Regions from separate parts of the Paenibacillus sp. VCA1 genome, predicted to be linked through region 3. Evidence: riboswitches for the same ligand, from Rfam matches in the RefSeq annotation. Region 3 holds a riboswitch; each other region holds the start of a gene.
The links. A riboswitch is a leader RNA that binds a small molecule or an ion and turns the genes downstream of it on or off. The one in region 3 is predicted to bind cyclic di-GMP.

Region 1: it holds a riboswitch for cyclic di-GMP, as region 3 does, so the genes downstream of both, RJP21_RS18260 (S-layer homology domain-containing protein) here and RJP21_RS00540 (response regulator) in region 3, are expected to answer to the same signal.
Region 2: it holds a riboswitch for cyclic di-GMP, as region 3 does, so the genes downstream of both, RJP21_RS06935 (non-ribosomal peptide synthetase) here and RJP21_RS00540 (response regulator) in region 3, are expected to answer to the same signal.

Annotation. Positions count from the first base shown of each region.
Region 1 covers NZ_JAVLSX010000007.1:345,851-356,710, reverse strand. The annotation lists gene RJP21_RS18270 (Ger(x)C family spore germination protein) at 1-974, shown strand, start outside; gene RJP21_RS18265 (GerAB/ArcD/ProY family transporter) at 1,210-2,307, shown strand; cyclic di-GMP riboswitch class I at 2,794-2,884, shown strand; gene RJP21_RS18260 (S-layer homology domain-containing protein) at 2,973-4,490, shown strand; gene RJP21_RS18255 (ArsR/SmtB family transcription factor) at 4,724-5,647, shown strand; gene RJP21_RS18250 (ABC transporter substrate-binding protein) at 5,972-7,357, shown strand; gene RJP21_RS18245 (carbohydrate ABC transporter permease) at 7,455-8,348, shown strand; gene RJP21_RS18240 (carbohydrate ABC transporter permease) at 8,379-9,218, shown strand; gene RJP21_RS18235 (family 43 glycosylhydrolase) at 9,222-10,860, shown strand, end outside.
Region 2 covers NZ_JAVLSX010000003.1:44,264-55,123, forward strand. The annotation lists gene RJP21_RS06935 (non-ribosomal peptide synthetase) at 1-2,944, opposite strand, end outside; cyclic di-GMP riboswitch class I at 3,048-3,148, opposite strand; gene RJP21_RS06940 (4'-phosphopantetheinyl transferase family protein) at 3,312-4,058, opposite strand; gene RJP21_RS06945 (hypothetical protein) at 4,105-4,260, opposite strand; gene RJP21_RS06950 (MDR family MFS transporter) at 4,371-5,900, opposite strand; gene RJP21_RS06955 (cytoplasmic protein) at 5,925-6,665, opposite strand; gene RJP21_RS06960 (hypothetical protein) at 6,698-7,414, opposite strand; gene RJP21_RS06965 (YhbD family protein) at 7,417-8,055, opposite strand; gene RJP21_RS06970 (glycoside hydrolase family 38 N-terminal domain-containing protein) at 8,425-10,860, opposite strand, start outside.
Region 3 covers NZ_JAVLSX010000001.1:104,858-115,717, reverse strand. The annotation lists gene RJP21_RS00555 (S-layer homology domain-containing protein) at 1-1,530, shown strand, start outside; gene RJP21_RS00550 (FtsW/RodA/SpoVE family cell cycle protein) at 1,675-2,991, opposite strand; gene RJP21_RS00545 (PadR family transcriptional regulator) at 2,992-3,321, opposite strand; cyclic di-GMP riboswitch class I at 3,595-3,694, shown strand; gene RJP21_RS00540 (response regulator) at 3,803-4,942, shown strand; gene RJP21_RS00535 (GNAT family N-acetyltransferase) at 5,111-5,887, shown strand; gene RJP21_RS00530 (hypothetical protein) at 6,037-7,707, shown strand; gene RJP21_RS00525 (hypothetical protein) at 7,995-8,870, opposite strand; gene RJP21_RS00520 (MerR family transcriptional regulator) at 9,199-9,558, shown strand; gene RJP21_RS00515 (NAD(P)-dependent oxidoreductase) at 9,688-10,569, shown strand; gene RJP21_RS00510 (YfbR-like 5'-deoxynucleotidase) at 10,734-10,860, shown strand, end outside.

The sequences.
Region 1 (10,860 bases), on a different contig from region 3:
AAGGGGACGGAAAAACGATAATACGCTACGCCGTCGGCGATACGGTGGCAGATGCGCAGGGGCGGCTGCAATTCAAGCTGCCGCGCACGATTTATTGGGGGCAGCTTCAAGTGCTGGTTGTCGGGGAATCGCTTGCAAGGGACGGGTTCCGAGAACAACTGGATTACCTGGTGCGGGACAATGAAATCCGCCTGCGGGTTATGCCCTTTGTCACTCACGGAAAAGTCCGGGAATTTTTCGAATCGCCTTTTTTGTTGGAGCAGACGAAAGCGGACTTTCTGAAGGGTGAAGCCGCGCGCGTTTTTCATAAGCCGTTGACGATAAGTCGGCTTGTTCAGCGTTTAAGCACCAATGACAACGCAGCGATCCTGCCCTTCATTGATGTCCCGCAAAAAGGAGGGGATGGAGGTGGGGAGCCGTACATCAAGGGGTATGCGGTCTTTAACCGGGGACGTATGGTCGGAACGATGACGGGGAATTCGTTTTTCGCTGCAAAGTGGGTGATGAATCAATTGAAAAACGATGTCCAAACCGTAGACCTCGGGATCGGGTCTCCCTCCCGGGTGACGTTCATAACCATCGCTTCCAATTCGCGTTTGATTCCATCCCGGAAGAAAGGGGAGTGGCAAATGATGATCCGTGTTGATTCGGAACTGAGTATGATCCAAAATACATCACGTCTGAATATGGCCGATCCAGCAAATGCCCGCTTACTAGAAGCGGCGGTGGCAAAACGTATTCGGGAGATGGTGAAACAGTCCGTTCATGATGCTCAGCGCATGCACGCTGATATTTTTGCTTTCGGGGAAGCGATCAACCGCGAAAATCCCCGCGGATGGAGCAAGCTTGAGCCGCATTGGAAGAGTTACTACCCTGGGATGGAAGTCCGGGTGGAGGCCGGCGTGAACTTACGCCGCATCGGTATGAACAGCACCCCCCTTGGACAGCAGCAAAAGGAGCTTACAAAACCATGATTTGGCTGAAGGTTGCGGGGATATCGCTAGTCGTAGCTCTTATCGTAAGTTTCGAGTGGGCTCGTCTGGACAAAAGCAGCGTCCGTGAACGCGGGACACTCGTGGCCATCGCTGTCTTTAGCTGGATATCCGCTCTGCTAGTCGTGTTATTTCCGGAAATGCCAGGCCCAATCCGATTGATTGAGTGGCTCTACAGACCATTTTCCGGCTTATTAAGTTGATGAGGTGTTTGCAGATGGTGGAAAAAGGGAAAATATCTTCAGGACAATTGGCGCTTCTACTATATTCCCTGATGGCCTACGACGGTCTGCTGCTGATTCCCAAAATTGCTGGGGAGGCGGCGGGTCGGGATTTATGGTTGTCGCCCATTTGGTCGCATCTGGCCGGAATATTCTTCGTGCTGGCCATGCTGCGGCTCAACCGCATGTTTCCGGAAGAAACAATTATCGGGTACAGCAAGCGGATTTTTGGAAAAATACTGGGAAAAGCGGCGGGATTTGTCATCATATTTTACGCCGCTTATCTGACAAGCGTTATTTTACGAATTTACAGTGATTTCATTTCCTCCGTCTTTTTGGAGAATACCCCGCCCCTCGTCATCTCGGGAGGTATTATGTTTCTTGTAGCATATGCGGTTAGAGGGGGTGTAGAGGTGCTTGGCCGGTTGGCGCAATTGTTTCTTCCGGTTACCATCGTTGTGTTCGTAATACTGAGCGTTCTCACGATCCCTGAATGGGCCGTATCGAATGCTTTCCCGATCATGGGAAAAGGTCCGGTACCTTCGCTTAAGGGAGCCATCGTTCCATTCACCTGGTTCTCCGGGTATCTTTTGTTGGGATTGTTTTTTCCGTTATTGTCGAGTAAGCGAAGGGCAGCGTTATTCGTAATGGCTGCCTGGTTTGGAGAAATGCTCACACTTGCAGCGTCCGGGCTTGTATCCGTTTTTCTTTTTGGCGAGTATGCCGGTACATTGAACTATCCGTTTATCGAAGTCGTCCGATATATCGGACTCGGTGAATTTTTTCAGCATATCGATGCCTTGCTGTTAGCTGTATGGCTGCCAGGCACGTTTATCGAATTGTCCACTTATCATTACGCAGCCGTGACAGCCATTGCCGAATGGAGCGGACTCAAGGATTACCGGGCGCTCGCCTTGCCGCTTGGACTTTTGTCATTGATCGCGAGCTTATGGGGCCTTTCCAGTGACGTCGAGTTTGAACGTTATTTGTCGACGAGTCACATATGGTTCGATTTCTCGTTGCTTGTGTTCGGGCTGCTCCTCTTCCTGGTAGCATGGATCCGTAGCAAGCTGCAGGCGGCAAAAGGCGGATAGGGCGCTGATGAGAACGCAACATGATTCGGCGAGCAGAACTGTGCAGTTTTTAAAGATTTAATGCCAAAATCCACTTTAACTCATCATCTTAAAATCCTGCGGGAGGCGGTGTGTCTAAACTAAGAATCGATGTGTCCGGTTTGATGGGGGTCGTCCTCAATATAAAACCGGAACTCATCAAGCAGGAATTTTGAGGAAAATGACAAAAACTCAATGGGGCAGCGTAAGAAAATTTCAACTGTTCCATTAAGCTTTTTGTGCTTCATGCAATTATTGCTATGAGTAAAGGTATTGCGGACAATAGTATGATACAGCCAACTTAGCATGTAAACCCATTTTGAGCCTTTGGGTCTGCTGCTTCAAGGTAGAAGTTTTATTATTTCCTTTTGAAAATACATCGAATATACTGTTTATATCCAATCATTTTCATAATGCCGCTTTTGTTTAATAACCCATTATGAAATGGATTCATCAACAAATGAATACAGACTTTTGGGGCAAACCGGTTGAAAAGCCGGGACGCAAAGGCATGGGTCGTCGATTTCGTTCATGGAATACCGATTGCCAGCCTGCATTACATATGTCTCCTAAGCAAACCTCCTTATACAAGGTGGTTTTCTTTTGTTGATCGACAACGATCAAGAGTAGCAGAGAGGGATGAACGAATGAAGAAATCTTTGAAAGTGATGTTAACCGTACAGACTGCGATAACCTTAGGGATGGGCGGTTTATTTGCGCCAGAGCTGCATGCGGATCGTCTTACGGCCAAGGTCCCTTTTGCGGACATGAAATCGCATTGGTCGGCAGACAGCGTTGCTTGGGCGCTCAGCAAAAACATCGTACGCGGCTATGAAGACGGCACGTTCAAACCGAATCAATCGGTAACGCAGGCCGAGTTTTTGTCCATGCTCATACATAGCTACAGACCGGATGCCCAGAACGGTTCTCCCAGATGGGCAGAGCCTTATTACATGCTTGCCGAATCCTTGAATTATCCCGTAAGCTCTTCAGACATCAAAGCACAAAACCAGCCGATTACGCGTCTCCGTGTGGCGGAGCTGATCGCCTCGGCGGAAGGTATGAATTATGAAGGCGATGATGCCATCCGGTTTATGTACGGCAAGGGGCTAGCCAAAGGCGAGGGCGGTCAGCCGACCATCACCAGCTTTAACGGTTCCAAGACGCTGACGCGTGCCGAGGCGGTTCAGTTTATCAAAAACTTGTCGGATCACGGATCAGGTGAAATGCACGCAAGACCGGCAACAAGTTCGGACACGAGCAAGCTGCCGGACATTCCGTTCGGAAATGAAAAGGTCGCAATTGAAACAGGAAAAACTCAAAATCAAAATACAATGATCCCCGTATTAAAGCTGGATGACAAACCCATTGCTTTTAAAACAAAGCCGGTTGTTCAGAACGGAATCGTCTATTTTCCGATTGAAGAAGTATGCGCTGCATTTGGAATAAGTTATCAAGAAAATGCCGACGGCAGGGTGACGACGACAAACGGAATCGAAACGAATACATTCAGAAGCGGCGAAGTCGATTCCTTTATCCATAATAATCCGAAAAATCCGGTTTTAGGGTCCGAAGAGATTCCGCTCGACGGGCAAAACCCGATGAAAAAAATCAACGGCGTCTTTATGATACCGGCGGAGTCTATAGAAAATCTTTGGTTTGCCGTAAATAAGGATGCGAAAAAATATGCCGACATGATGGTTATTGCCAACGGGCAAGAGGATCAAAGCGAATTGAAGTTTTATACCTACAAGCAAAACGTTCTCACATCCTCGGAAAACATGGATGGCACAAACAAGCGTCCGGGCGGTGACGGCGGGTTTGAAGGCGACGGTAAAGTAAACAAAAGCATATGGGTGAAAGAGTATGCTGAGCCAAGCTTGGGGACAAACGTGTACGCCACCTGGAGATGGAGTTACAAAGACGATCTTTTTTACAAATTTAAAGAGGTCAAATTTACCGGGTCGATCGTGAACGGCACCGCCTTAGGCATGTTAGAGTTTAGCGGGGATATAACGTATTACAAGGAAGATGGCCGCGAAGAACAGCTCAAACCCGCGGAATTGCAAGACATAAAGCTGCCTTACAAAAACGGGGACATCCTAATGACATGGAACGACCTGCTGAAGTTGTTTTCAAAACATAACATTATTCTGCCCGATTAATGGTTTACTGCATGGAAAAAGCCGCCTCGATGCGGCTTTTTGAGCATTTATCACGGGGGCAGGAGTCGAAGTTCAATTTTTTAGGATACGATTTACTGTTTATGATTAGAGGATTGATGTAAATTGAAGCGTCATTATGTTTTTATTGTTTTAATACAATATTTCTGTACATATACGTGATTTATTGTTTATAATATTGTAAATAAATCAATTCACAGGAAGGTGACATCCCGTTGCTTGAAGTTTCCATAAATGATTCCGAACGATTGGTTAAGGTAGCGCATGCACTCGGCACGCATACAAGGGTCAATATCATCAAATTGCTGTTGGACAAACCCAATCTCAATATTCTTGAAATTGCCGAAAAGCTGGATATCCCCGTTTCCACTGCCGCCAACAATGTCAAAGTACTGGAAGAGGCCGAATTGATTGTAACAGAACTTCAACCGGCAACTCGAGGGGCTATGAAAGTGTGCAGCCGGAATTTTGACGACGTTCGTCTCATTTTGAATCCGGGTGCTTACGATCCGAATACAACCAAAGTCGTAGAGATGGAAATGCCGATCGGACACTTCAGCAACTTTGACATTGTGCCGACTTGCGGCATGGCAAACACGTCAGGCATGGTATTTCAAGAGGATGAGCCCGTCAATTTCTATCTTCCGGAGAGCAGGACGGCTGAAATCATCTGGTTTCGGAAAGGTTGGATTGAATATCGTTTCCCAAAAAAGCTGCCTGCGGGAGCGCAAATCCATACGCTCGAATTCTCCCTGGAACTTTGCTCGGAAGCTCCGAACTATAATAATGATTGGCCTTCGGAAATTACAGTATGGGTGAACGAGGTTGAGGTTGGCTCGTGGATATCGCCGGGGGATTTTGGCGACCATCGAGGCAGGCTGAACCCGTCGTGGTGGTATGACAACAGCACGCAACACGGTTTGCTGAAGATCTGGTCGATTGACCTGACGAAGAGTATGATCGACAAGGAGAAATGCTCCGATATTTCGCTTCATGATCTCCGGTTGGGTGAAAAGCCGTATATTACGCTCAGGATCGGAATTAAACCGGATGCGAAGCACCAGGGCGGAATAAACTTGTTCGGCAGAGGGTTCGGCGATTATGAGCAAGGAATTATAATGAGAATGGAGTATAACTAAAGCGATACCTATTAAGTTCCAGATGTTTTGTGACAACAAAGCAATCTGGTCTTTTTTTGCTTAATAATCCAATATTATTGAAAGAAAGCGTTGACAATTCATGTTTTTCTACTTATTATCTTGTTAATAAATGAAATAATTGAAATAAAACAATTTATATAGATTGAACTAAAGTTTGAATTGAACTTCCTGTTAAAAGGACCCGATGTGGCCCTATAACCTTCATTTCTTTAGTTCATTCTATATCGCTGTAAGCTTTTTAGATGCAACATGTTCTTCAATTATTTTGTTTATGACGATTTTATCAAAGGGGGAAGAGGGTTTATGTTTCGGAAAAGGAAATGGTTTAGTCTTTCGTTAACTTTGGTACTCAGCTTCGTGTTGGTGCTCTCCGGTTGTAACTCCGGCAACAACAAAAGTGAAGACAACTCGGCAGATTCTAAAACGCAAAATAAAACAGAAGCAACAGATGCCACTCCTGACAAAGATGCAAAATCTGAAATCGAATTTATGGGGTGGGGCGGAGATTCCGAGAAAGCCGTTTTTGAGAAACTGATTGCATCTTATATGAAGAAATATCCGAATAAGAAGGTGAAATACACCGTCGTTCCTCCTGCGGAATATTATCAGAAGCTCGATACCTTGATTGCAGCCAAGAAAACTCCGGACGTATTTTATGCCGGCGGAGCTCACTTCAACAAGCTTGTCTCCAGCGGAGTGCTGCTGAACCTGGAATCCTATCTGAAATCCAGCGAGTTGGTGGACACGAATAACGTTTGGAAACAAGGGCTTGACCGTTATCGGTATGACGGTACGACTGTGGGCGCCGGAGATTTGTACGGGTTGCCGAAAGACGTGGGTCCATGGGCGCTTGCCTACAACAAGGATCTGTTCGACAAGGCCGGATTGCCATATCCGAGCGCAAAAGCCGGCGAATACACTTGGGATCAGATGATCGCCGATGCCAAAAAATTGACTACGACCAATGCACGCGGAAAAATCGATACCTTTGGCGTGGCCGCCTATTCGCTTGAATCGGCGGTATGGGCGAATGGCGGGGATTGGGTTGATCCGTCCACGGGCAAAATTACGATTGATACGCCGGAGTTTGCCGAAGCGATGCAGTTCGTGGCCGATTTGAGTCTAGTCCACAAGGTCAGCCCGTCTCCGGATGACGAGAAGGCGCAGAATGGTTATACCCGCTTCGTTGCCGGCAAAGTGGCGATGTTCCCAATGGGGCCATGGGACCAGCCGGGTTTCTGGGATTTGCCGTTCCAATGGGATATCGCGGCATGGCCGGCAAGCCCTAACACAGGAAAAACGGCGACGTGGCTCGGCTCCCTTGGATTCGTGGTTTCGAAAAACACCAAATATCCGGAAGATTCATTCGCGCTTGCCTCTTACCTGAGTCTCGACAGAGATTCCCAAAAAGAAAACTATGTTCTGGGGCAGGCCGTACCGAACTTGATCGATATGGCGAAGGGCGAATTCATGGCCATGGATAAGGCGCCGAAATCACGCCAGGTATTCATCGACATTATTGAAGATTACGGCCGGCCGCCGATTGAAGTATCCTCGAAGAACACCAAATGGCTGGACACGTTCTGGCAGGATGCGAGTCAGGTATGGACCGGTCAAAAAAAGGCGGCGGAGTTTGTAAAAGCAGAGCAGCCTAAGCTGCAAAAGCTGTACGACGAGAACAACAAGTAAAGGACTGCTAATGCTGTGGCGGAGGAGCGAAAACGACGAGAGCTCGGTTTGCGGCGTTTTCGCTTTTTCCGTTTGCAGTATAGGGAGGAAAATGTGAATGAAGAACAAAACCCCGGGATATCGGCGTAAAGAAATCATATGGTCTCTGCTGTTTATTGCCCCGCCAATATTGGGCTTCCTGATTTTCAGCTTGACGCCGCTGGTCACTTCGTTCGGATTAAGCTTCATGTCATGGGATATGTTCACGCCCGCCAAATTCACGGGCGTGGAAAATTTCCGGTATATGTTCGCGGACGAGAAGTTTTACAAGTCTCTTTTTAACACGGTTTTCCTGCTTCTTGGGGTTCCGCTTGGCATGATCATTTCCCTGGTGCTGGCCATCCTGATGAACCGGCAGCTAAAAGGGATCTCGATTTTTCGCACCATTTACTACATTCCGGTCATTTCACCGATCATTGCAATTTCATTGCTCTGGCAATGGCTCCTCAATTACGACTACGGGATTATCAATGAATTTATTTGGGACGTTTTCGGAATTCAAGGACCTAACTGGCTTGGCGATCCCAACTGGGTAAAACCGTCGTTTATTATCATGGGACTTTGGGGCGGAGTCGGCGGAAACATGGTTCTCTATCTGGCCGGTTTACAGGGGATATCGTCCAGTTATTACGAAGCGGCTCAGGTGGATGGAGCTTCACGTTGGCACCAATTTAAGCATATCACCCTTCCGCTGTTGTCGCCGATTCATTTTTATGTGGTTGTGATGGGGGTTATCGGTACTTTCCAATCCTTTAGCCAAATGTACATTCTGGCGGCCGACGGCGGACCGGAGTACAGCGGGGCGACGATTGTATATTACATTTTCCAGGAGGCCTTCAAGTATTTCAATATGGGATACGCAAGTGCAGTGGCATGGGTTCTGGGGATTTTGATTTTTATCCTGACCCTTTTCCAGTTCCGCATCTCCAAGCGCTGGGTCTACCAGGATTAAGCTCACGCAGGAATAGGAGGATTGAAAAGTATGGTAAAGCAACGCCGTTTGATCAATTTGATCGTCTATATCGTGCTGATCGCAGGTTCATTTATTATGCTTGGCCCGCTGGCATGGACGATTTCCACGTCCTTAAAGAACCAAAAGCATGTTTTTGATATTCCGCCTCAGTGGATTCCGAATCCGATTACCTGGCTGAATTACGAGGATGTATGGTCCAAAGCGCCTCTGCTGTACGGTTTTATGAATAGCGCTATCGTCGTCGTGTCCGTATTGTCCGTCGGTTTATTTGTTGCGGCCATGGCGGCATACTCGTTTTCCAAGTTTGACTTTCCATTCAAAGAAGGCATTTTCCTTGCCCTGTTGGGAACGATGATGATCCCTTATTCTGTCGTCATGATTCCCCAATATATCGGGTTCTCGGAACTCGGATGGGTTGATACGCTGCTGCCGTTAATTGTTCCGGGCATGTTCGGAAATATCGTAACGATCTTTTTCTTCCGTCAATTTATGCAGGGTTCCATTCCGAACGACCTCATTGATGCGGCAAAAATCGACGGTTGCGGGTATTTCCGTACGTTTACGACCGTGGCGCTTCCCATCGTGAAGCCCGCGATCGCAGCCCAGGCCGCGCTTGGCTTCATGGGAATTTGGAACGACTTCTTAGGACCGCTTATTTATCTGCACACACCGGAACGGCAAACCATTCAGGTGTTGATTGCAAGCATGCAATCCAATTATATCTCCACCTCCAATTATCCGTCGCTGATGGCCGCTTCGATCATAGCGCTTTTGCCGGTCGTTATCGTCTTTTTCTTTGCGCAACGGTACTTTATTGAATCTCTTGCCATTACGGGCATCAAAGGCTAACCCATGAAGCAAAACGGCAAAGTATGGGGGCTGATCGGGGTTTCGCTGGCAACGGCCGTCGCTGCGGTGGCGGCAACGGTCTTTGTTTTAAAAAATAACAACGGGAACGAGCAGACATCCGGGGGAGAGATTGCAATGAAACAAACCTACCAAAATCCGATGAAACTGGATCAGGAGTGGGAGGACTACGGCATAGGCGATCCCTATGTACTGAGATTCAACGGGAAGTATTACTTGTATTGCAGCACGAAAGATTGGCGGGTCGGAATCAAGGCGTGGAGCTCAGAGGATCTTATCCATTGGAAATATGAGGGGCTGGTAACGGAAGATCCCCTGACGGAGGGAGCCTACGCGCCGGAGGTCGTTTACTGGAACGGATCCTTTTATATGTACACTTCTCCCGGCGGCAAGGGGCATTATGTGCTGAGAAGCGACAGTCCGACGGGGCCGTTCAAGGTGGAAACCGATAATTTGGGATTAAGCATCGACGGATCCGTGTTTATTGATGACGATGCAAAATGGTATTTTACGCACGCTGCACCGGGTGGAATTATGGCAAGCCTTATGGAGGATCCTTACACGATGGGCCCCGAAGACAAGCTGAATACGTCGTTAGGGCATTGGACCGAAGGGTCGATGATCATCAAGCGTCAAGGCCGTTATTTTATAACCTATACAGGCAACCATGTGTTTAGCCGCGGATACCGCGTCAATTATGCGGTAGCTCACGACTCGCCAAATGGCATCTATACGATACCGGATAACAACCCGATCCTCATCTCGACTAAAGATGACTTTAACGGCTTAGGTCACAGCTCAACCGTGATGGGGCCGGATATGGACTCCTATTATATCGTGTACCACAATCTGGCCGGCAGGTCGGCTGAAGGTCCGCCGGTTCGGATGATGAACATGGATCGGCTGCTTTTTAACGGAGATAAGATGTCCGTTGCCGGCCCGACGCATGGGATGCCGGTCCAAGCGCCCGCCCGGCCTGCCTTTTATGATTATTTGACGGGGTTACCAGGTGAAGATCATTGGGAACATCAAGAAACACAGCAAAACAAAGAAACATGGATTACCAAGGACAGCACCAACAGCAAGTTTACGGCTGAGTTTAATGCGGTAATCTCCGAACGGGAGGATCAGAAGGCTTCGGATTCTCGTGCGTTCGAGGCGCTGTTTTCTTATCAAGATGCAGACCGCTTCCGCGGTATTCGGGTGGATATGGATTCAAAAACGTTATCTCTATTTGAAGTGGAGCAGGGAAAGGAACGGGTCGTCCAAACCGGGGATTTACCCAAAGGAATGGATTTGACCAAACATCATACCTTGCGGGCGGAATCGGATCAAGAAGGGACTTTGGTCTATTGGGATGGACTGCTCCTGCTGAGCGATAAGCAAATGAAAGGAGTCGCCGGTGCGATCGGTTACCGCTGGTCAACGGCTCTGAACCCGACTTTGGGCTATACGGCTTTTTCGAACGAAGCGGGCGGCAGCAGCGATCATAAGGTTCTTCACCCCCTTCCGGGAACGATGGAGGCCATTCACGGCATAAGAGGCGAGGACGACGGCCGGACATTTTCCGTAAATGACGGGGATGCGCCGGATGGAAGCTGCTCGGTAACCCTCCTGAAAAATG
Region 2 (10,860 bases), on a different contig from region 3:
AAATGCCGTCGACGGCGATGTGGTGGAAATCGACCAGCAGCACGCAGCGGTCCCCATCGCCATAGCGGGTGAGCCATGCCCGCATGAGCGGCGCTTTTGCCAGGTCAAACGGCATGATAAGAGATTGAATGAGTTCATGCATGCCGTCCTCCGACGTTTCCTGCAGCACGAGCTCGAACGGGACCTCGTCATGCAGCCGCTGTACGATCTCTTCGTTTTCCCATTGGAAGGATGTGCGGAAGGCATCGTGTCTGGCGATCATCGCGCGGAATGCCCGTTCTAGACGCCGCTCGTCGACCTTCCCTTCGATCCGGAACGCAAACGGCGCATTGTAGGCGGTGCCGACCTGTTCCATCTGCTCGATGAAGTAAAGCCTTTTTTGGGCGGATGCGACGGGATAGCTGTCGCGCGCGGAAACTTTGAGAATGCGATCCTTGCTTGTGTCGGCCAGCTCGATCCCTGCCGCATGCTCGTTTTCTGAAGATGCGCTTCGAACCGCCTGCTCGATCCATTCGGCTTGCCCGCGGACCGTCGGCCGCTCGAACAGCAGCGTCACCGGGACGGATATGCCGAATTGCCGTTCAAGCTTGGCTTGCAGGAGGACGGCCTTCAGCGAATCCCCGCCCGACGTGAAAAACGATTCGCATGCGTCCACGCGGGCCAGTCCGAGCACTTCGCCCCATAATGCCGCCACTTCTTCCTCACGTTGGCCCACCGGCGCTTCGAAGTTTTCTTCATCGAATGAAACTTCCGGTGCCGGAAGCGCGCGCCGGTCGACTTTGCCGTTGGCCGTCAACGGGAGCTCCGGCAGCATCACCAGCTTGGAAGGCACCATGTAATCCGGCAGCTGCTCCGTCAAAAACGCCTTCATCTCGCCGTAAGAAAACGCTCCGTCCGCCACTGCGTACGCGCACAAATATTTGGCGCCCGAGGCGTCCTCGAGATCGATGACCACGGCTTCGGACACGTTCGGATGCTGCAGCAGCCGATGTTCGATTTCGCCCGTTTCGATCCGGAAGCCGCGGATTTTCACCTGATGGTCGATCCGTCCGAGGAACTCCATGACGCCGTCCTCCGTCCATCTCGCCAGATCGCCCGTGCGGTACAAACGTTCTTCTCCGGTTGTGCCTCCGGGAACAAACTTTTGCATCGTCAGCTCCGGCTGGTTCAAATAACCGCGCGCGAGCCCCTTTCCGGCGATGCACAGCTCGCCGGCGACGCCGACCGGCTGCGGATGGCCGTAGGCGTCCACGATGTAAACTCTCACATGATCGACCGGACGGCCGATCGGAATGTTCGCCGACAGCTCCGTCACCTTATAGGCAGTCGTCACCACCGTGTTTTCCGTCGGTCCGTAGCAGTTGTACAGGTCGTACGTTTGCTTGCTGAACGTCTTCAGTTTATCCCCTCCCGTCAGAAGGACCCGCAGCGTCGGGTGGTCCAGCGTCATGAAATGCTCGCAGAATTGGGTCGGCAAAAAGCTGATCGTAATTCCGTTCTGTTTGAAATATGTATGTAATCTTCCGGAGTCCAGCCGAATTTCTTCGGGAATGACGTGGATGGCCGCACCCGACACCAGATACGGGAACATCTCCCATACGGAGGCATCGAAGCCGAAACCCGCATATTTTGTCGCCCGGTCCCGGTCGGTCACGTTAAATTCCCGGATATGCCACGCGCACAGATTGACAAGCGAGCGATGCTCGACCGTCACGCCTTTCGGACGGCCCGTCGAACCTGACGTATAGATCACGTAAGCCAAATCATCCGGTCCCGGGTATTCACGGGCCTCTAGGGTTTCGACGCCTGCAGCCACCTCAGGAACTGTATCCACGGATGCCTGCGCCGCGCAGACCGTCTCGCCTTGGAAGCGGACTTGTCCGTCCAGCTTCACCTTGGGCTCGGTGACAAGCAGCTCCGTTCCGCTGTCTTCGAGCATGTATGAAATGCGGTCGGCCGGATAGGCGGGGTCGATCGGCATATAAGCCGCTCCCGATTTCAAGATCCCCAGCGTCCCGACGATCATTTCAAGGGACGGCGTCGCGATGATGCCGACGATTCGTTCCCGGCCCGCACCCTTGCGTGCCAATATCCGGGCCAATCTGTCCGCCCGCTCGTTCAGCTCGCCGTAAGTCAAAGATTCGCCTTTGTAAACCACGGCGACCCGATCCGGATTTTTTCGGGCATTCTCCTCAAACCATCCGTGGACCGTCCGGTCCAATCCGGCCGAAGCGGCCGTTTGATTCCAACCGGCCAACAGCGCTTCCTCATCTTCCGCAAGCAGCCGAACGCTGCCGATCGTCATGTCCGGAGCTTGGGCCCAGGCGGTCATGACGTTTTGCAGATGCACGCACATCCGGCGAATGAATTCGTCCGAAAACGCGCCGTCCGCATACCAAACTGCGAAACCGCCGGCACGTTCCCCGTTCAGCGAGACGGCCAGATCAAATTTCCCCTGCAATTCCTCATGTCGGAAGCCGTCACCCGTCAAAACGGCCGTATTGCACACAGCCGATCCTTCATCAGAGCCGGCGCATAGGGCGGCGATTTCCCCGAACGTCGACGATTTCAACTCATGCTCGGCCATGGCGGAGGATACCTGCGTCACGAGCGCTCCGAGCGATGTCGCCCCATCCGCTTTCGCAATGAACGGGTACGCCCGCTCCGCGGAACCGATCACGGCAAACGCCGCCTCCTCCCTCCGCAAATACCGGATCAGGAGAACGCTCCAGGCCGCGCTTAGCAGCGCGCTCGGATCAACCCCCGCGGTTTCGCATGCCTGGCGGATATTCCGACCTGCTTCCTCCGGCCAAGGATGCGTTACCTTCAGCATCGGAATGGACGCCTTTCCGGAATGAATGCGCAGGATCGTCCGTTCCTCGAGTTGGTTCACATACCATTTCCATTCATCCAAATTCGACTTTCCAGTTGTTAGCACCGTCATGTTCATCTTTCCTTTGCTTCTTCATAGGTTTGGATCGTTAAAAAATAAAAAACAAAAAAACTCTACTTGCCGAGAGTAGAGTTGCTTCGATTGCGAAAACATCTTCGGCAGCTGGCTGGCATGGCGTAAAGATCGGGAATCTTGACGCTCGAAGCCCCTTTAGCTTTGTGTCCCTGACTTTCGGCAGGTTTACCTTTAGCTTGAGTTTTCAAAGTACAATATTTCAGATTTTACAGAAAATAAAATGAAATATCTGAAAATACACTTTAAATATATCATGTTTAAATATAAAGTACAGGTTAGATCTTTCCATAAAGAGGTAATATAAGTGTCTATATCCCGAAATTATGGGAAATTCCATAGGTTATCAATGGAAGATGCGCCGTACATCGCTGTCTGAATGACCGTCAAACGACTTCATGCAAGCCAGCATCTCGTCCGGGAACAAACGGCGGCATTGGACCGTTCGCTCGTCGGCCGGCATGCAGACGGCACACTTGTAGTCGGGGTCCAGCGGAACAAGCCGCAGACGCAGCCCGGAATCGACCCGGCCTTGTCGCATGATATGCGCCGTCTCTTGATGCCGGATCGTTTCCAGCGAAGATAATCCGATCGAAAGCCCTTGGCCGACGGCCTTGGCATAACTTTCTTTGAGCGTCCATAACTCATAAAAGAAAGCATCCCTCCTCTCAGGGGGCTGCATCTTCCATTCCGCAAGCTCCCGCGGTGTGAAACACAGCTCGGCTGCTTCCGCTTCGGCGCCGCCGACGCGTTCAACATCAACGCCGATCATTCCTTTTGCGCTTGCGGCGCACACCACCCAATCCATGGAATGGGACACGTTAAAAAAATAGTCCGGAAAGCCCTTCAGGGATGGTTTTCCGAAACCATCCCTGAAGAGCTCGATCTCGTTGAGACGAAGACCGTTTTCCATGCAAGCCGCCACCCGCTTCAGCGCATCCGAAACGATCTGGCGGTCCGCATCCCGTTCCGACCTGTATGTTGCGGCCCGGGTCCTTACCTCGTCGGGCAAGTAGGCAAGCAGCCTCCGAATATGCGCCCCATCCTGCCAATCTTTAAGATTTACGGTATATATCGTTGCGATGCCTTCCACCTTCTTCGTATTTCTGCCGCTCCCGTGCGATCGTCGCCATGTCCCGTCAAGGAATCAGTTTGAGCTTGCGCGCCTGCTCCTCGGTCAAAATAAATTCCTCGGCCGGCCACACCTCATCTTCGTCATCCATGCCGAACATGCCCATGACTTCGGACCAAATTCCCTTTTCCACGGCTTCCTCTTGGGTAATGATAACCTTCATCCTTGACCAGCCTCCTACTGTTGACCGTATTTTATTCAAGTATTACCCAATCCGGAGCCCTTGTCGACCAGAAACCAATAACCGGAATGGAGAATAAGTTCAACGATCCCTTATGCCTTCGATTTCGACGACGCCGGCGAAGGCCCTTTGGCGAACTGCATCCGCCCCGCTCCCATCATCGACACCGATACCAGGGCAAAAAATACCGGGAGCAGCGCCCATAAAAATGCATGGTCGACGGAAAGCGACAGCGCCGCGCTGATTTTTTCCATGACCGGCTGCGGAATGAGCGCCCTCGTCTCGGGCGACAGCAAATGCTGCGGGTCGGCGCTTGCAGGCATCGCTTTTCCCGCGTCTCCCAGCTTTTCCGTCAGCTGGCTCTTGAAATCATTGCGCTGAATGATGCCGAAAATCGTGATCCCGATCGTCATCCCAAGCGAACGCAGGAAGGAAATGGTCGAGTTCGCCGAGCCGCGCTGCCGAGCCTCCATCCCCTGGATGGCCGACATGCTGAGCACGGAAAACGAGAAGCCGATGCCGAAACCGGTAATAATCATATACAGGGTGAGTAAGGTCCGGGACGTGTCAGGCGTAATGGTGGCAAGCAAATACATGCCGAGCAAAAACACGACGGCCGAAAAAACCATGATTCTGCGGAACGTCATTTTGGCGGAAAGCATGCCCCCGACCTGCGAAGCGACAACCGAACTCAGGGTAAGCGGAAGTAGTATCAGTCCGGAGTTAGTCGCACTTCCTCCCATGACGCCCTGGACGAAAATTGGAATGTACACCGCCGCCGTAATAAACGCCGCGCCGTAAAACAATGCAGCCGCGCTGCTTGCGGCGAAAAGCCTTTTCCGGAACATGTCGTACGAAATGATCGGTTCGGCCGCTTTGCGCTCAATGAGCAGGAAGACGATAAACAGCACGGCAAACGCCGCAAACAACCCTATAATGGCGAAAGAATCCCACGCATATTTGCTGCCGCCGAGCTCAAGCGCGAACATGAGGCTGACCACGGAGCCAATAAGCGTTGCCGCACCCCAGACGTCGATTTTTTGCCGCGAGTGCTCATGCGATTCCCGGTAAAAGAATACGACGAGGAAAAACGCGATCAACCCCAGCGGGACGTTAATATAGAAAATCCAGCGCCAATGCCAGTAATCCGTAATGTATGCCCCCATCAACGGACCGAACAGGTTGGCGATGCCGAATACCGCGCCGAACATCCCCGACATCTTGCCGCGCTGCTCCGGCGGAAAAATGTCAAAAATGATCGTGAACGTAATCGGGATGAGCGCGCCGCCCCCAATGCCCTGAATGGCGCGGTAGATGCTGAGCTCCGTAATCGAATGCGCAGTACCGCACAGCATGGAGCCGATCAGGAATATGACGATCCCGAAAATGAAAAACCTTTTCCTGCCATACATATCCGACAGCTTCCCGAAAATCGGCATACCCGCCATTTCGGCCACCATGTACGCCGAAGTCACCCAAACGAACTGGTCGAGCCCGCCCAAGTCCCCGATCATCGTTCCCATGGCGGTCGCCACGATCGTATTGTCGATGGCCGAGATCAAAATGCCGAGCAAAAGCCCGGCAACGATGAATCCCAGCCTGTTCTTTTTCACAGCAGCCATAAAAATGTTCTGCCCCTCCCCAAATTATCCGATTTTGACGGACTGTGAAACGACCGCTTCGCTGTCCTTTTTGAGATCGTCCTTGTACTCCACCAGCCCGATTCGGCAGCCGGCGCCGATAGTGACGCTGCGTCCGCGCACTACGGCTGCTTTGGTGTTTTCCAACACGACCGTATCCCCTTCGATCGTTTCCGCCGTAAGCACGCCGTCCGATCCCATGAACAAACTTCCGAGAAGAGACATGCCGCTTCCTCTCTTGACGGTGATCTGGCTTCCGACCAGCTCGCGCAGCCGGCTGTGCCCGTGTAGTTTGAAATCCGCCTGCTCGGCATTCAGCATGCCGTTTACGTCGACCATTCCCCGGACAGACAGCTCTTCCATCTGGCAATCCGAGTTCGCGCGCAGTTCCCCCGTAATTTTCGCCTTTTCCGCCGATACCCGTCCGCCGACCGTCAACTCGCCGGAGATGGAGACGCTTTGAACCGCCAAGTCGCCGCCGATCCGCAGATCGCCCTGCGTCCGGACGCTTCCGCCGCTTACGCTGCCCGCAACCTTAAGCGTGCCGTTGCAGGATACGCTTCCCGCCCGTAACGATCCCTTCACCTCAGAACCGCCCAGGCACTTGAACATTTCGCATTCCGTATCGTTATTGATGACGGCATCTCCCGTGATTTTGACGTTGCGGAAGAAACCGCCTCCCGATTGGGCGTTCCCGGTAATTTTCAAATCGCCGCGGGTTCCGTTTGGATTTCCGTTCATAGCCATATGTTTGTACCTCCTTGTTATATGAACACATATTACATCTGATGAGCCGTTCCGATCGTCGCATCGTCTTCCCGAATCAACCGGTCTTTATACTCCACGCGGCCGATTTTGCAGCCTTTGCCGATGCGGACGACATTCCCCCGGACGATATCCGCCTCCGTATATTCCAGGTCGATTTCGTCGCCTTCGATGACCTGCGCCTGAAGCCGGGCGGAAAACGCCGGAACAAACTGCTCGAGGACGCTTACTTTTTTGAACCGTTTCACCGAAATCGCATCCCCGCCGATCTCTTTGATTTTGCTGGGGATGCTCAGTTTGACGTCGATCATTCCGGCATTCAGCAAACCGTCGATATTGAATCCGCCGTGAACGTTAAACGTTTCGCACTGCACGCCGCCGCCCGATTTCAAACTGCCGAAGATTTCAACCTTCTCGCCGATCAGCCCGCCCGCGATCGACAGACGTCCGTTGGCCGAAAGCGTTTCATGGCAAACGGCTTGATCCTTAATGGTCACGAGCCCATCCAACATCATGCGGTTCGCGCTGGCCCGGCCTTCGATCTTCGCCGTTCCGTTCATCGTGACGGATTCGCTTTGCAGCGATCCCTCCACCGTTAACGTGCCGTTGCTGTCGAAGGAAATGCAGTCGGTGTCCCCGTTGATTTTGGCCATGCCGTCCACCCTGACATGCGAATAATATCCGCCTTGCGAATTGCCGATCCCGGAAATGCGCATTTCTGTTCTTTCCATCCTCATGCCTCCGTTTCGTTTAATTTCAGTTTCAATTCCTCAATGATGGCCGCAAGCGGCAGCCGAAAAATCCACTTTGTTTCCTGGTCGAAATAAACATGCTCCGCGGATTCCGCCAAAAACAGCAGCGGGACTCCCATTTTCCGCACGAGTGCGAGCTCGCACGGTTTGGCTGCAAGCGCTCCGTAATGCTCCCGCATGACGGCAATCAGCATCCGGCCTTCATCCCTTGTAATATCCCCGCCCTGCAGCAGCTTCTGCAGCACGTACACCGTCAAAATGTCGTTAAAGGGCAGCGTTTCCTGGCTCCCGGCCACTTCCTCAAACAAAGCCAGCGAAATGTTTGTAACAATGTTACGTTTTACAAGCTTTGCCGAAGACATCGACTGGACGTTCGAGCTTGGGGAAAACACGTCCGCCAGCTCATCCAGCGACAGGCCGTCTTTCATATTTTTAATGCGTTCGATTCGCTGCATGATTTTATCTTTCGGGAAAAAGGTTTCCTGCCCCGTAAAAGCCGACTTGCGGACGAACCACTCTTCGGGAATCAAATTTTTGCGCTTCCAGCGGTACAATTGTCCGTAGGAGATCCCCGTCAGCTCCAGCAGTTCCTTTTTCGAAATCAGATCCTCTTCGTTCATGACACCGCCTCCTCGCCTCATAATGTAACATAACATTGTTACGTTGTAAATGGGTTTAAAACATTTTTTATGATTTGCCGGATCGCGGCAATTAAAACCCAAGGAGCAAGGATAGCTTCAAACGAACGATTCGGTACCGGCGGGGTCCGCCCGAAATAGGGAACTCCTCCGAAAATAAAACAAAGAGCAGAATGATGAATTCTGCTCCACTTGCCCGCAGGACGCTGCAAACATCGCCTCCCATCGCTACCGGCTGCCGGTATACGAGCGAACGAAACCGTCCCGATCTCCGCTCTATATGCGCTGGATTGAAAACCTTTTGGGATGTTTGCAAAATCCTACCTTACAATATATTTTGGCGATCCGATGTTATGAGTCCGCTTGCGTCCGCCACACGACAGCCCCGGCACTCAGGGCCCGGCACCGGCCGATCGCTTCTTCCGCCGACCCGACGTCCTTGCTCCATTCGATGAAATAGCGGAATTCGTAAAACCCGCCCAGCGTCGCCTTAAAGTTGGTTTCCCAATAGTTGCTCATGGCCCACACGTAGAGGTGGCGTTCCGTCTCCTCGTTTTGCTGCGTATGAAGCAGCCGTTTCCCGTATTCAAGCGATCCTAACTGCATGAGCGGCGTATCCGGCGCGGCGATCATAATGGCACGGTTTTCTCCTACATAGGACAGTCCTTCCTGAATGCAATAGTAGTCCAGCAGCGTTCCCGGCAGCTGGTCGATCCACGGACGGACGGGCGCTCCGGCTTTATCCAGCCACAACGTTTCGGCTTGCGGCATTCCGGAAGTAAACGGCAATGAAATATAGACGTTTTCCGGTTCCCATACGCTGTCCTTGTGGAAACGAACGGAGACGTCGACCCGGCTCGACGCTGCATGAAGCTTCAGAAATACCGAATAACAGCTCATTCCGAGCGTTTCAAACTGCAGCTCCACCGCTCCATACAACGGGCCGTTTGAAACGGCCTTGGCCTTCGTGAGCCGACCCGCGGAACGCTGGACGTTCATCCCCTTGCGGTTTCGGCCCATCGCGCTGCGCACGGCATACATGCTTCCCGGATTCACGGGGCCATCCGCAGGAGTCACTTCATATACAGGCGTAAACGCGCCGTGTTTCCGGTCTTTGCGTATCAGATCCTCTCCCGTTTCTTTGATGACCCAGGATACGATCCCTTCTTCGTTCCAGCGGATGTTCACATACGGGGATTCAGCGCCATGCTGCGAAAAGACGCATGCGTCCTTCGCCTCGCCCGAAGGGTACATATCCTCGATGTCGTACACCGTATCGGCGCCGACCAGCTTGACGTTGCTTGTCGTTTTTGCCTTTGGCGGCGTTGTGGCGGGACGGATCAGGTATTGCTTCCGTTCCCCGGACATGAGATTCACATCAACCGTGGCGCACTGAACGCCAGGTTGGTGGGGAACAACCTGCCCCGTGCTTTCGTCAACCACTTCCATGCCGTCCTTGAAGCGTTCGTTTTCGAAGCCGTCCCATTCGAAATCCGCCAGCTGCCTTAATGCATGCCGCTCCGTATTGGCCACCCGGTAACGGAAGGGGCGTCCGGGATGAAGCAGAGACCCGCCCAAAGCGCGCTGCACTTTATCCAACGCCCGGTGCGCCAAGCGGCTGGCGTTCGCCGCAAAGGCAAGCTTGCGGGCTTCGAGCATCTGCACGTTCCAGTGCCAAGGCGAATGCACCGAGGCGTGAAATCCCCATGTATGCTCGGCATACATTACAAGCTCCTGCTCGATGTCGGCCAGTTCCTGGATGCTGACGATTTGCTGCCCGGGGTCCAAGCTTTTCACCTTCCGCAGCGTCCGCTGGGCATCCCTGAATAATTGGGTTTGCATCGGCGTGGAGCCGACCCCGTCCGACCACCAGTCCGGCCAATCCCCGCGGTACACCGGAATTTCCGCCTCCTGCTTCTTCAAATGGCTGAAAAACCGGCTTAACGTGGACATTTCCAATACGATTCCATCCCCATACCATTCATTCCACGCTTGAATCGCCCGCGCGATTTCGCCGTTAGGCGAGCCGTTGTCCGTCGCCAGTCCCGATACCATGACAGGAACGAAGTCGTATGGGTATCCTTCCTCTTCCAGCTTGCACAAATACCGTTCGATGCGCGTTTTCATGATCTCTTCCCGATTGTCCACGATCGCCGGCGTCCGGAATTCGTCCCGGATCATGTAGCTGCCGACACCGTCTGGGCACAGCCCCAGCTCGTTGCCGAACATGTAATGCTCCCCGTTCCATACGAGCAGCTTTCTGTCGTCCGGCGTTTCCCACCAGAACGGGGTCTGCTTGCGGCCCAGCGCAAACATGCCGTGATGCGTATGAATGCATGAAAACAGATGCGATATGCCCGCATCCAGCAAGCTTTGCGCATAACCCCAGCTGTAGCCGTTAATGTCGGCGGTCATCGCCGAGTCCACAGGACAGCCGATGGAGCGCCCGTACGCGGCCGCTTTGACATGGATGGAACGAAGCAAGTCCTCGTCGGCAAGCTCCGTCATGTTCAGGTAGGTGCCCGAAAGTTCAATGTCTCCCAGCCGCACCGCCTCCGCAAAATCCCGCTGTTCCTCGCCGCCGGCCTCCTTCAAAAACCGCTCTACCGCCCAAAACGTCTCGCAGGTCCATTTGAACCCTTTCCATTCTTCGCGTTTTCCGGACCGGATGTCTTTGGAAATGTTGACGGCCTGGCGGATAAAATCGACGTGGTACTGCTCGATCCGCTCCTGCCGATCGGTGTAACCGATGTCGGTATGCGAATGGTGAATCACAAACATGCGCCA
Region 3 (10,860 bases):
ACCATACTCGCCGGTCCTTCCGCCATTGTGAACGTGGATATGACCAAAGAAGGACAAACAGGCATCGTGTACTCCCTGATCGACCCGTACGGCGTCGTTACCGATGCCTCGACAGGCAAAGTGCTGGGCGGCGCGGAGGTACAGTTGTACTGGGCGGATACGCCTGCCAATCAACGTAAGGGGCGGGTGCCGAATACGCCTGTATCCTTTCCGGCATTGGCGGGATTAACCCCGAACCAAAACGCCAACCCGCAGTCTACCGACAGCGCAGGCCAATATGCCTGGATGGTATATCCGGAAGGCGATTATTACATCATTGCAAAAAAACCGGGCTACTACACGTACGATTCCAGACAGGCCAAACCTAACGTGCCTGCGAACGGATCGGACAGCTACATTCAAGACGGCATTATTTACGTAGGCCAAAGCATCGTCGCTTTCGATTTTGCCATGCAGCCGCTGCCTTCAACCGGAACAAGCTCCGGATCGGGTTCAGGTTCAGGTTCGGGTTCTGGTACAAGCACGCGAAACCCAAGCCCTTCGCAGGGCGAAGTATCCCTGAACTTGTCCGTTGACCAAAAACAGGTTAAAGAAGGCGGCCAATCGACCATTACCGTTGACTATAACAACTCGACGGCATCTGCCGTTAACGGGGCGGTCATTCAGGTGACTATTCCCGAGGGAGCCGAGCTTGTCGACGCGGGCGGCGGAAAGGTTGACGGCAAAACCGTAACCTGGAACCTTGCCAGCTTACCGGCCGGCGGCAAGGGAAGCTTCAAAATTGCAGTTAAATGGGGAACGATCAACTCCGAGCAGGCGCAATATGAAATTGCCGGCCAGCTCTTGTTCGGCGGCAACAGCAAAAAAGCTTCAGCTCAAGTCCAAGTGTTTTCGGACCGGTTCGGGCAGCTGAAGCATCAACGCTACATTCTCGGTTATCCGGACGGCAAATTCCATCCTGCCGGCTCCCTGAGCAGAGCGGAGCTTGCAGCGATCGTCGCCCGGCTGTCGGATCAAACGACAGGCAGCCCGGCAACGTTCAAGGATATCCGAAAAGGACACTGGGCGACAAACTACATTCAGATCGCCGTATCCCAAGGCTACTTCAAAGGGTACGCGGACAACACGTTCCGGCCGGATGCTCCTGTGACGCGCGGCGAACTTGCTTCCGTGCTGGCGCGTTTCCTGAAGCTTGACCAAGCGACGGCCGTCAACCGCCACTTCTCGGATCTTGACGGCAGCTGGGCCGCTTCGTCCATCGAAGCGCTGTACCGGAACAATTTGCTCTCCGGTTACCCGGACGGCACGTTCCGGCCGAACCAAAAGATTACGCGGGCAGAAGCCGTAACCTTGATCAACAAAGCATTGTATCGCGGACCGCTCACAGGCCTTGATCCGCTATTCCCTGACGTAAGCCAAAGCTTCTGGGGCTTTGGGGATGTGCAGGAAGCGACCGTATCCCATGCATCCGTCCGTGACGAGCATGGCGCGGAGGTTTGGAAAAAAAACCTTACGGATAACGTGAAATAAAGGATTTGCGAGCAGTCCGATCTCACGGCTCAAGGAGGCGGCATTGCGCCAGCTCTGCGTAGCCGTCAAATTACACACTACAAGCCCTCCCGCTTCCGGTAACGGAGGTCGGGAGGGCTTGTCTATGTTCAAAAGCACCCCGTGTCAGTGCCTTGGCAACGCTCCTTCGGCCGCCCTCGGGATCATATTTTTCCGCCGGAAGACCGACAGCAGCAGCCCAACGGCTGCAAAATCAAAGACTTGCATCATATTGCTGTATCCCATAAAGGGCAGCACTTCACCGACAATAGGGACGATGCCAAGGGACATGAGGATCGGCCACAACATCCGGATGGCGAAAAGGCTCGTGAACCCGATCAGGATTCTCTTCGCATATTCATCTTGGATGAGGGCGTTCATTTTCCAGAACCGGGCGATAAACCAAACGACCAGTCCCGCGATGAGTATGCCGAATCCCCAGCCGAAGCAATAAATCAGATACGGGAACAAGGAGTCGCCGTACGCATAAGGGAGCGTGTCAAGCCGCGCGGCAAAACCATGTCCGAACCAGCCTGCGGAATGAATCGCCGCTTTGGTTTGTATCAATTGATAGCTGTCTTCCCACACCGGATATAGGTAGGCGTGAAGACGATGATATAATTGCCCGACTTGGGTAAGGGCAAATATGTATAAGGACAACAGCGGAAGGGCCAGCAATAGAAACTGGATACCGTTCCTTTTGGTCATCCAAGTCAGCACGAAAAAGGACGCCAGATAGATGCACCCATAAAACCAGGAAAACCCTTGGCAGAACAATAAGACGGGAATCACTCCCCTGCCGATCAGCTGAAAAAGATGTTCCACTCCGCGCCACTCTTTGGCCTGCTTCATCCCCGCCAGCGCCAAGATAAGAATCGGAAGCGAGATCGCCATCATATTGACGCCAAAATTACCGAACGCAAGAAATACTTTCCTTCCATTAAGATCGATTCCTTCATATAAAGTAAACAACATCAGAAGTAACATCCCGTAAAACAGCGTTGCGGAGTGTTTTTGTATTTTTCGGTAATCGACAAAATAAAAGGCCATCAGGCAAACCATGCCCATAAGGGTAAACAGTACTTTTCTCTCGAAAAGCGCACCGCCGAATTGAGGGTACATTCCCGATTGCTGGACGGTAAATACTCCGAAGATGCCTATGAGCGCCATAACCGCTATAATAACAAGGATCTTCCATTCTACTGCCGGCTTGTGCGCCCGGTGCAAGTTGCGTCCAATCTCATTCGGGTCCCCCATCTGGCGGACCGCCTCCGCGGCAGCTTCTTCTTCCGGCATTCCTTTCCCAAGCAGAATCTCCATTCGGTCAGCTACATGGGACGAAAGCTCCTCGCGGATATCCGCATGCAGTTCCTTGGCGCGAACGTGTTTGCATACTTGGTTCAAAAAGGCGGCAATAACCGCATGTTCTTCAAGCTGACGCACTTATGTTCCCTCCCCTATGACCCGGTCCACCGCGGTCCGGAATTGTACCCACTCTTGCGTTTTTTCTTTTAATTGACCCCGGCCCTGATCCGTAATCCGGTAATACTTGCGCTTGCGCCCCTCATGCGTGCTCCAATAGGCATCCAACCAGCCTTCGGCCTCCAACGTATGCAGGATAGGGTATAACGTTCCTTCCTTCATGGAAAATACCCCTTCCGAACTTCGTTCGATCTCTTTGATCAGCTCATAGCCGTACATCTCTTTCTTGTTCAACACCGTGAGCACTAAAATAGCCGTGCTGCCTTTCAGCAGCTCTTTATTGATTGTCATGGCAGTCTCCTCAATACATAGATTTACGATGTATCGTAATGCTATGTATATGAGTATATGAAAATCACATTCGGAAATCAAGAGCTTTTGAAGTTTTTTAAGTACTGCTGGCGGCAAGGATGTACTTATGCCAACTCGTATTACCTGATCTTTATTGCAAGAGGCGGCGGAGATTTTCGTCGTAGTCCGAACGATCGGATCAAGTTCAGAAAATATTCAGATGCTTCCTATATACTGTCTCTTGTTGCTCACTTCTTCCTCAAATATATGCTCGCACGATCATGGCAAACCCGCTTGAAAAACGGGGACGCAAAGCTATAGGGGCTAAAGGATTTGCCATTGAAGCAAATGTCCATGCCAGCCAGCTGCCGAATGCGACGGAAATCTCCGTCTTATTCAGCATGCCATGCTGCTTGACGGAGTTTTTTTTCTTTTTCCTTCAATCCGGAAGGAAGGCAATACGAATAAAGGTGGAATCAGGATGAGGGCTTTACTAGTCGACGACGAGCCGTTAGCTCTGGAATATCTTAAAAAGAAGCTCGAATACGATATTGGCGGCGTGAACATCGTAGGTTTATGTTCCAACCCGTATGATGTGGTCGAAACAGCGGTAAAAGAGCGGCCGGACGTCGTGTTTCTCGACATCCATATGCCGGAGATGAACGGCCTCGAGCTCGGCGAACAATTGCAGGCGGCCGTTCCCGGCGCTGAAATCGTTTTTGTGACGGGTTACGACCAGTATGCCGTACGCGCTTTTGAGCTTTATGCGCTGGACTACATTATGAAACCGGTGCGAATGGACCGTTTGCGCCAAACGGTTCAGCGCCTGCGGGAAAGGCTGCAGCAAGACCCTGAAATTTCCGAAAAAAACAAACCGCCGCTTTTCCTGTGCTTCAACCAGCTTCGGTTCAAAATGCCCGGCAGGGAGCCGCAGGCATTGAGATGGCGCACAAGCAAAGCTCAGGAGTTGTTCGCTTATTTGCTTCACCACCGCGAGCGAACGGTCGATCGCGGCACGCTGACCGAGCTCCTGTGGCCCGATTTTGATGTGCCCCGGGCGACGCAGCAGCTGTACACGACCATCTATCACATCCGCCAAACCCTGTCCAAGGCAGGTCTGACGATGATCCGCATCATCAAAGGAGAACTCGAATCCGGATATCGCCTGACCATCGGGGGAGCCCGAGTGGATACCGAGGAATGGGAGCAGCGGCTCAAGCAATTGGATGCCGTAGACGTCACGAACGTGGATGAACACGAGCAGGTCATGGAGCTGTTCGAAGGGAACTACTTTGGAGAGTATGAATACCTGTGGGCCGAATACGAACGGGAAAGGATCCGGCTCTTATGGCTGCAGCACGCCCAACATCTGGCCGAGTTTTATATCGATCACGACAATGCGAAAGCGGCGATTCATGTCAATCTTCGCATCCAAAGAAAGCTGCCCGACCGCGAGGAAACCTATCTGACCCTGATGAAACTATACGATGCCTCCGGCGACCAGGCCGGCGTGGAAGAACAATATTGGCTCCTTGCGAAAAGGGTGCAGGAGCTGGAGCTCGCCATTCCCCCAAAAATCCTGGAATGGCATGCACGATGGAAGCAGCGGCATGTTCATTAATTGCAGCAAACCCCCGAACGCTTCGTTCAGGGGTTCATGCCGAGCCTGTTTTCATCGCTCCAGCCAGGAGGGAACAAAAGAGGTGTTTGGCGGACATGCGGAGAACTTTTCATGTAAGATCCACCTTCTAGCGTTGGCGATCAAATAAAACATTTGAGGTGCATATCCATGAGTTGTGTTTCTAAAGCATGCAATCGACGCGACATCGCCCATTCCATCCAAAAATACGTCGGGGCGCTAAGCTCTCCGATCGATTCCTTTTTGGAACAACGAATCCTGGATTCCGATTTTTATGAAATCAGCCATCTTGCCGCGCCCGCAGGATATTACGCCGTGAATAGCGACCACTGCCTGACGCAGTTTTATTTGGACCCTCCGTACATTGCCGAATCCCAAGAGATTTTCAACAACGTTATACGCCATCATCACGTGCAATCCATGCTGGTTCCCACATGCGACGAGCTGTTTTTAAGTTTGGCCCTGGACCTTGAGGTCAAGATCGAAAAACAGGCTTATTTTTTCCAGGACGCCAAAACGAACATCCCGGCCGACAAATTATATCCCCACGGGGAATTTAAAGCTGCCGTTGGCCGGGATGCTGCTAACATCGCAACAATGTGCCAGGACTTCATTGGTAAAGTGGAGGAGCGCATTGAAAACGGGGAGCTGTTCACGTTTACCCAAGGGGGGGTTTTGCTTGGAATCGGCATTGTGGAACGCAACAAACTGCTTGACGGGTATGGGAGTCTAGGAATGTTTACGAACCCGTCGCACCGAAACCAAGGAATCGGCAGAACGATCATCCATCACTTGAAGGCATGGTGTTATGACCACAACCTGGTCCCGGTCTGCGGGTGCTCGTATGATAATGCGCCTTCCAAACAAACCTTGGAAAGCGCCGGGATGGCGTCCAAAACCCGATTATTGAACATCAACATCCTTTAAAGCCGCGGATCGATTTCCCGTTCCTGAAGGGGTTACGTTAAAAGGCGGATGGCGGAAGCTTCGACGAAGGCGCTGGAGCGGTACGGGAAAGCGAGTAAGAGAGAAGAAGTTTAAGTAGCAAAATTTTGAAAGACAGGGGGAACTCGTGCGTGTCCAAAGCAGAGAAACGTTTACGCGAGATTGAAAGCCAACTTGATGAGGCGATGTACAATTTGCCGATTTATAAAATCAACAGAGATAAAGCGCTGCAGTTAGTTGCTTCCCTATATGAATCTTTGGAAATGGCACTCCAATTGCAAGTGGTACGAAGTCAAGATCACCCGGAGGCGTTATCCGAAGCAGAAAAAAAATCAGAAAGTTTAAAGGGTGCCTTGGCCACAGCTATTCAGCATATCAATAACATCTGCCCTGAAACGGAAGGTGAGAATGGAGTAGGGCAGCCGGCAATAGATCAATGTATTGAACTGCTGGGTACTTCTAGCCTATACCAATATGTGGAGGTGAATTATAAAGGGATTCGCCCCGGAATATTATCCCCCTCTATCGAAGAAGACTCGCCAGATCAGATTACGATTGCTTTTCGCCCCGTTGACGATAAAGTCCAACGTTATGAAATTATGAATGAGATACTGATCGAAGAAAACTCGAGGTTGTATCAAGATAGAATGTCAGCCATTAAACAAGCACTACATAAAAAGTATCCTAAACTAACGAACTGGCGCTTGAAAGATGCCTACTATTCAGCTATTGCGGATAGCCAAACAGACTTGTTATTTCATCTGCCGGATGAAATGGATTTGGCCGGATATAAAGTGAAGGATATCAAGCACGTATGGAGCAAGCTTTTGTATAAAGCCTATATGGCATCACATGCCGCTCGTAAGGATTGTCTGCCGATCTTGGACAAGATCGGTGTTTTGCCGGAGCATATGCTGCCAAATCTTCTATACTTTATTGATGTTGACGAGTTCGATGGCGTAGACCGGCACGTTGTGGAGTCAATACTTGATGATCTTACTTTCGGCACCATGAAAGGCAAACAGAAGTATGGAAGTTTAATGACGGAACCCCTTATTCAATTGACTGATGGAGCACGATTCGTAAGTCCGACATTCATTAGCCATAATCTAGCTGGAAGAAATATAAATGCGACACTCAACCGAATATACGCCGGGACGGTAGATAAAGATACCGTGTCAAAAGAGGCCTATTTCGTGCATGAATTAGAATCAATATTAAAGCTGTTTCCTGCACTGAAAGGAGGCGGCCCAACTCAACTTCCCGGAGATCTGCCGGATGTTGATTATGCAATTTACGATCCGATCTCAAAAACAATGGTTGCTCTAGAAATGAAGTGGATAACAGAACCTGTTACAGCTCAGGAAATTGTATCTCGTGACGAAGACCTATACAAAGGGCTTCACGTCCAAATACCTAATTATAAAGCGGGAATTACAGCAAATCTTGAATCTTTCATGAAGAAGACCTTTGAAGAAATCGATCCCGTCGATCATATCGATTATTTTGTTTTAACAAAGATTTCGATTGGAAGCGGAAAAATCAACGACGATTCCAACCGAATCATTAACATTCGCATGCTAAAAAAAGCGCTGTTCGATCATGGAGGCAATCTTTATGAAGCGACCCAAGCCCTTAGGACGGGAGCTTATCTTCCTCAAGAAAATGTTCATTATAAAATAGTTGAAAACCGCTACCCATTTGCCGGGGTGAATTTTATAACCTGCGGAAAGGAAGTTCTCGAGCCATTTTCCCTCCAAACACCGGATGATCTTAAGTTTTTCCCAGGAAAGATAGAGTAAAGCCCAGGATACTCGGCGCTGGTTACATACGAGCCATCCCCCGTTCCGAAAATCCTGCGTTTCTTCCGAAGCGTAATGCAGCGTTCAAGGAAAGATCCCGAGTCGGCGGAGGTACTTCGTCATCTGATCCCCGGGCTGCATGCGGCCGTTCGGAGTCACTTTTCAGAAATCATACCGCCCGCCTGCATTTCAATACAATACGCTTTCGAGCGCTCTTTATTTTTGACGACGGTCCCTTCCGCCCCGTTTAGGATAAAGAAAGAGGCGAGCAAGCCCATCCCTCCGACTTACCACGACGAAAGCTCCGTCCTTTTCCAGCTGTCTTTGGCAACGCAAACATAAACGTATTGATCGTCCCAAGCCATTTGCCCCTGACTGCAAGGTTCTTTGGAAGAAGCAGGCGTATGCTTTTCGCGGATGCGGAGCTTGTCCCCGTTCACGTCAAGTTTGGTGTCGGGCTCGTCCGTGCCGATCCCGATATTTCCGTCGCTGCGCTGCATGGTGAGTGCGGGATCAACCGCGTTGCCTTTGTCGTCATAACGGACGAACTGCAAATTGGCTCCCGTATTATCTCCCGCTTCTTTCGAGCTGTCCGCGCGGACGGCCCATCGTGGCGTCGTTTCATTATCTTGGCCGGCTACGCTGAACTGAAGGTCACGGTTCGACCCGGTTTCCCCTGCCACCCTCAAAATGCCGTTCATCACATTGAAGTTGGACGAATGGGTGCGGATTTCGCTGACGTCGGTGTCGTAGGGGATTTCCAACCGGGTGAACAGCTGATTCGCATATTGTCCCGTAGGCGACATTGTCGTCTCGAACGACATATGCTTATGATCATGCTGCTCCGGATTGTTCGCTTTGTCGTGGGAGATGATCGCAGTCTTGTCCATGCCTTTCTCATCGGCCCATACGATCGCGGGCTTGGCTCGATCCGCCGTCCATTGCAACCGGATCAGGTCGGACAGATGCCCCTCCTTCTTGATCCATTTCTGGTCGGTCGACAGAAGCAGATGCTCATTGTGCGGTATACGGATTTCGCTGCCGTTCTGCTCGGATTGCCCCAGCGTCACAGCTTTGTCCGATTCCTGGTTCGAAAAACCGGTGCCCAACAAACAAATGCCTCCCAACATCACCGCTGCCATCATGGCCTTTGACAATTTCATGTTTTCCCTCCGTTTTCCGTATGTTCTTATGCTCAGTCGTTTTAACGAAAAAAGACTTGGCCTGATCGTATATAAACATCACCCGGCGCACAACCCATTTCGCGGAATGTCCCGGAAAAACGATTCTTTTCGCCTAGCGTTTTGCCGCACAGGCTGCCGCAGCGGTTCCTACCAAAGTTGTGCCGTACTTTTGGCCCCCTGCTATTTGAAAAGACGCCGAAATATATTTTCGGACTCCGATGCGCAATGCTTTCATTTTTGGCGATTTTCAGATAACCTCTTATTATCGAGAAATGATATCGTCTTCCCCATAAGGAGGTCGCCCGCCTTGAAAATCAGCGAACTTGCCAGCTTGAGCCAAGTCAGCATCCGGTCGATTCGGCATTATGAAAATAAAGGCCTGCTAAAGGCCGACAGGTTGGAAAACGACTACAGGGATTTCAGCGAATCGGCCGTAGAACGGGTCAAAGCCATTCGGCTATATTTGCGTTTAGGACTCACGACCGAAGAAATCGGGACATTGTTTAAGACGGAGGTAGCCGACCCCGACGAATATGAATATTGCGAGGAAATGTTGGCGACCTATCACGTGAAGCTCAGCAACGTAAACGGTCAAATCGAAGCTCTGCAGCAATTGAAGGGGCTTTTGGAAAAACAGATCGCAAATACGGTGCGCCGAAAAAAATAACCTATTCAGGACGTCCAAGGATCAGTGAACACGCTCCGAAGACGTCCTTTTGCTATTTTGGGCGTTGACTTTACCACTAGCGTCATCCTTTACGATGGATGTGAATTCATTTCGAAAGGGGTTTTGACGTTGGAAGCTAGACATCACAAAGGGGTAACCGTCATCGGTCTGGGGCCGATGGGTCAAGCGATGGCGGGCGCGTTCCTTAAGCAAGGCTACGAGGTGACCGTATGGAACCGAACCTTAAGCAAAGCCGACGAATTGGCGGCACAAGGCGCGTTCAAGGCAACTACGCCCGAGGAGGCGTTGGCCGCGAACCCGCTGGTCATCCTCAGCCTGACCGATTATGACGCCATGTATGCCATCCTGGAGTCGGCGCAAGGGAGCTTAAACGGCAAAGTCATCGTAAACTTAAGCTCGGACACCCCGGCAAAAGCGAGACAAGCGGCAGCATGGCTGGCGGGTTATGGGGCCGTGCTTCTCGCCGGTGGCGTGCAGGTTCCGCCTTCCGGAATCGGCAACCCGGGGTCATCTACCTTCTACAGCGGCCCAATAAGCGTTTTCGAGGCTCATAGAGAAACGTTAAACGTGCTGACAAGCACCGATTACCGCGGCGAAGACCCCGGACTTGCCATGCTGTATTACCAAATGCAGATGGTCATCTTTTGGACGTCGATGCTCAGCTACCTGCAGGCGCTTGCCCTTGCCAGCGCAAACGGAATTACGGCGGAGCAGTACCTGAATTACGCCCAAGAAAATATATCGTCTTTGCCCGGCTTCATTGAATTTTACACGCCGCGGCTGAACGCCGGAGAACATCCCGGGGACGTGGACCGGCTGGCCATGGGGGCCGCAAGCGTCGAACACGTCGTGCAAACATTCGAAGACGCGGGGCTCGATCCTTCCTTGCCGGCCGCCGTCCTGAATCTCTTCCGTCGCGGCATGGAAAAAGGGCATGCTGCCGACAGCTTCACAAGTTTGATCGAAATCATTAAACAGCCGATTGCATAACACTTGGGGCTCCTGATCTTCGATCGGGAGCTTCTTTTGTCGCTCAAGCGCACACCCTATTTCCAATAAGTTCTGGCATGAGTTAACGATCCTTTTACAAACGGAATGTATACTGTACGTACAGCAACATATAAACCATATTCAAAGAAAGGAATGCAAAAAACATGGGTATTCATGCGTATTTCCAATCGCTGACCGATCTGGAGCGGATCATTCGGTGTCCGGGCAGATTCAAATTTCAGGAACACAGCGTCTCCGCGCATTCCTGGAAGGTCGTCCAATACGCCAAAA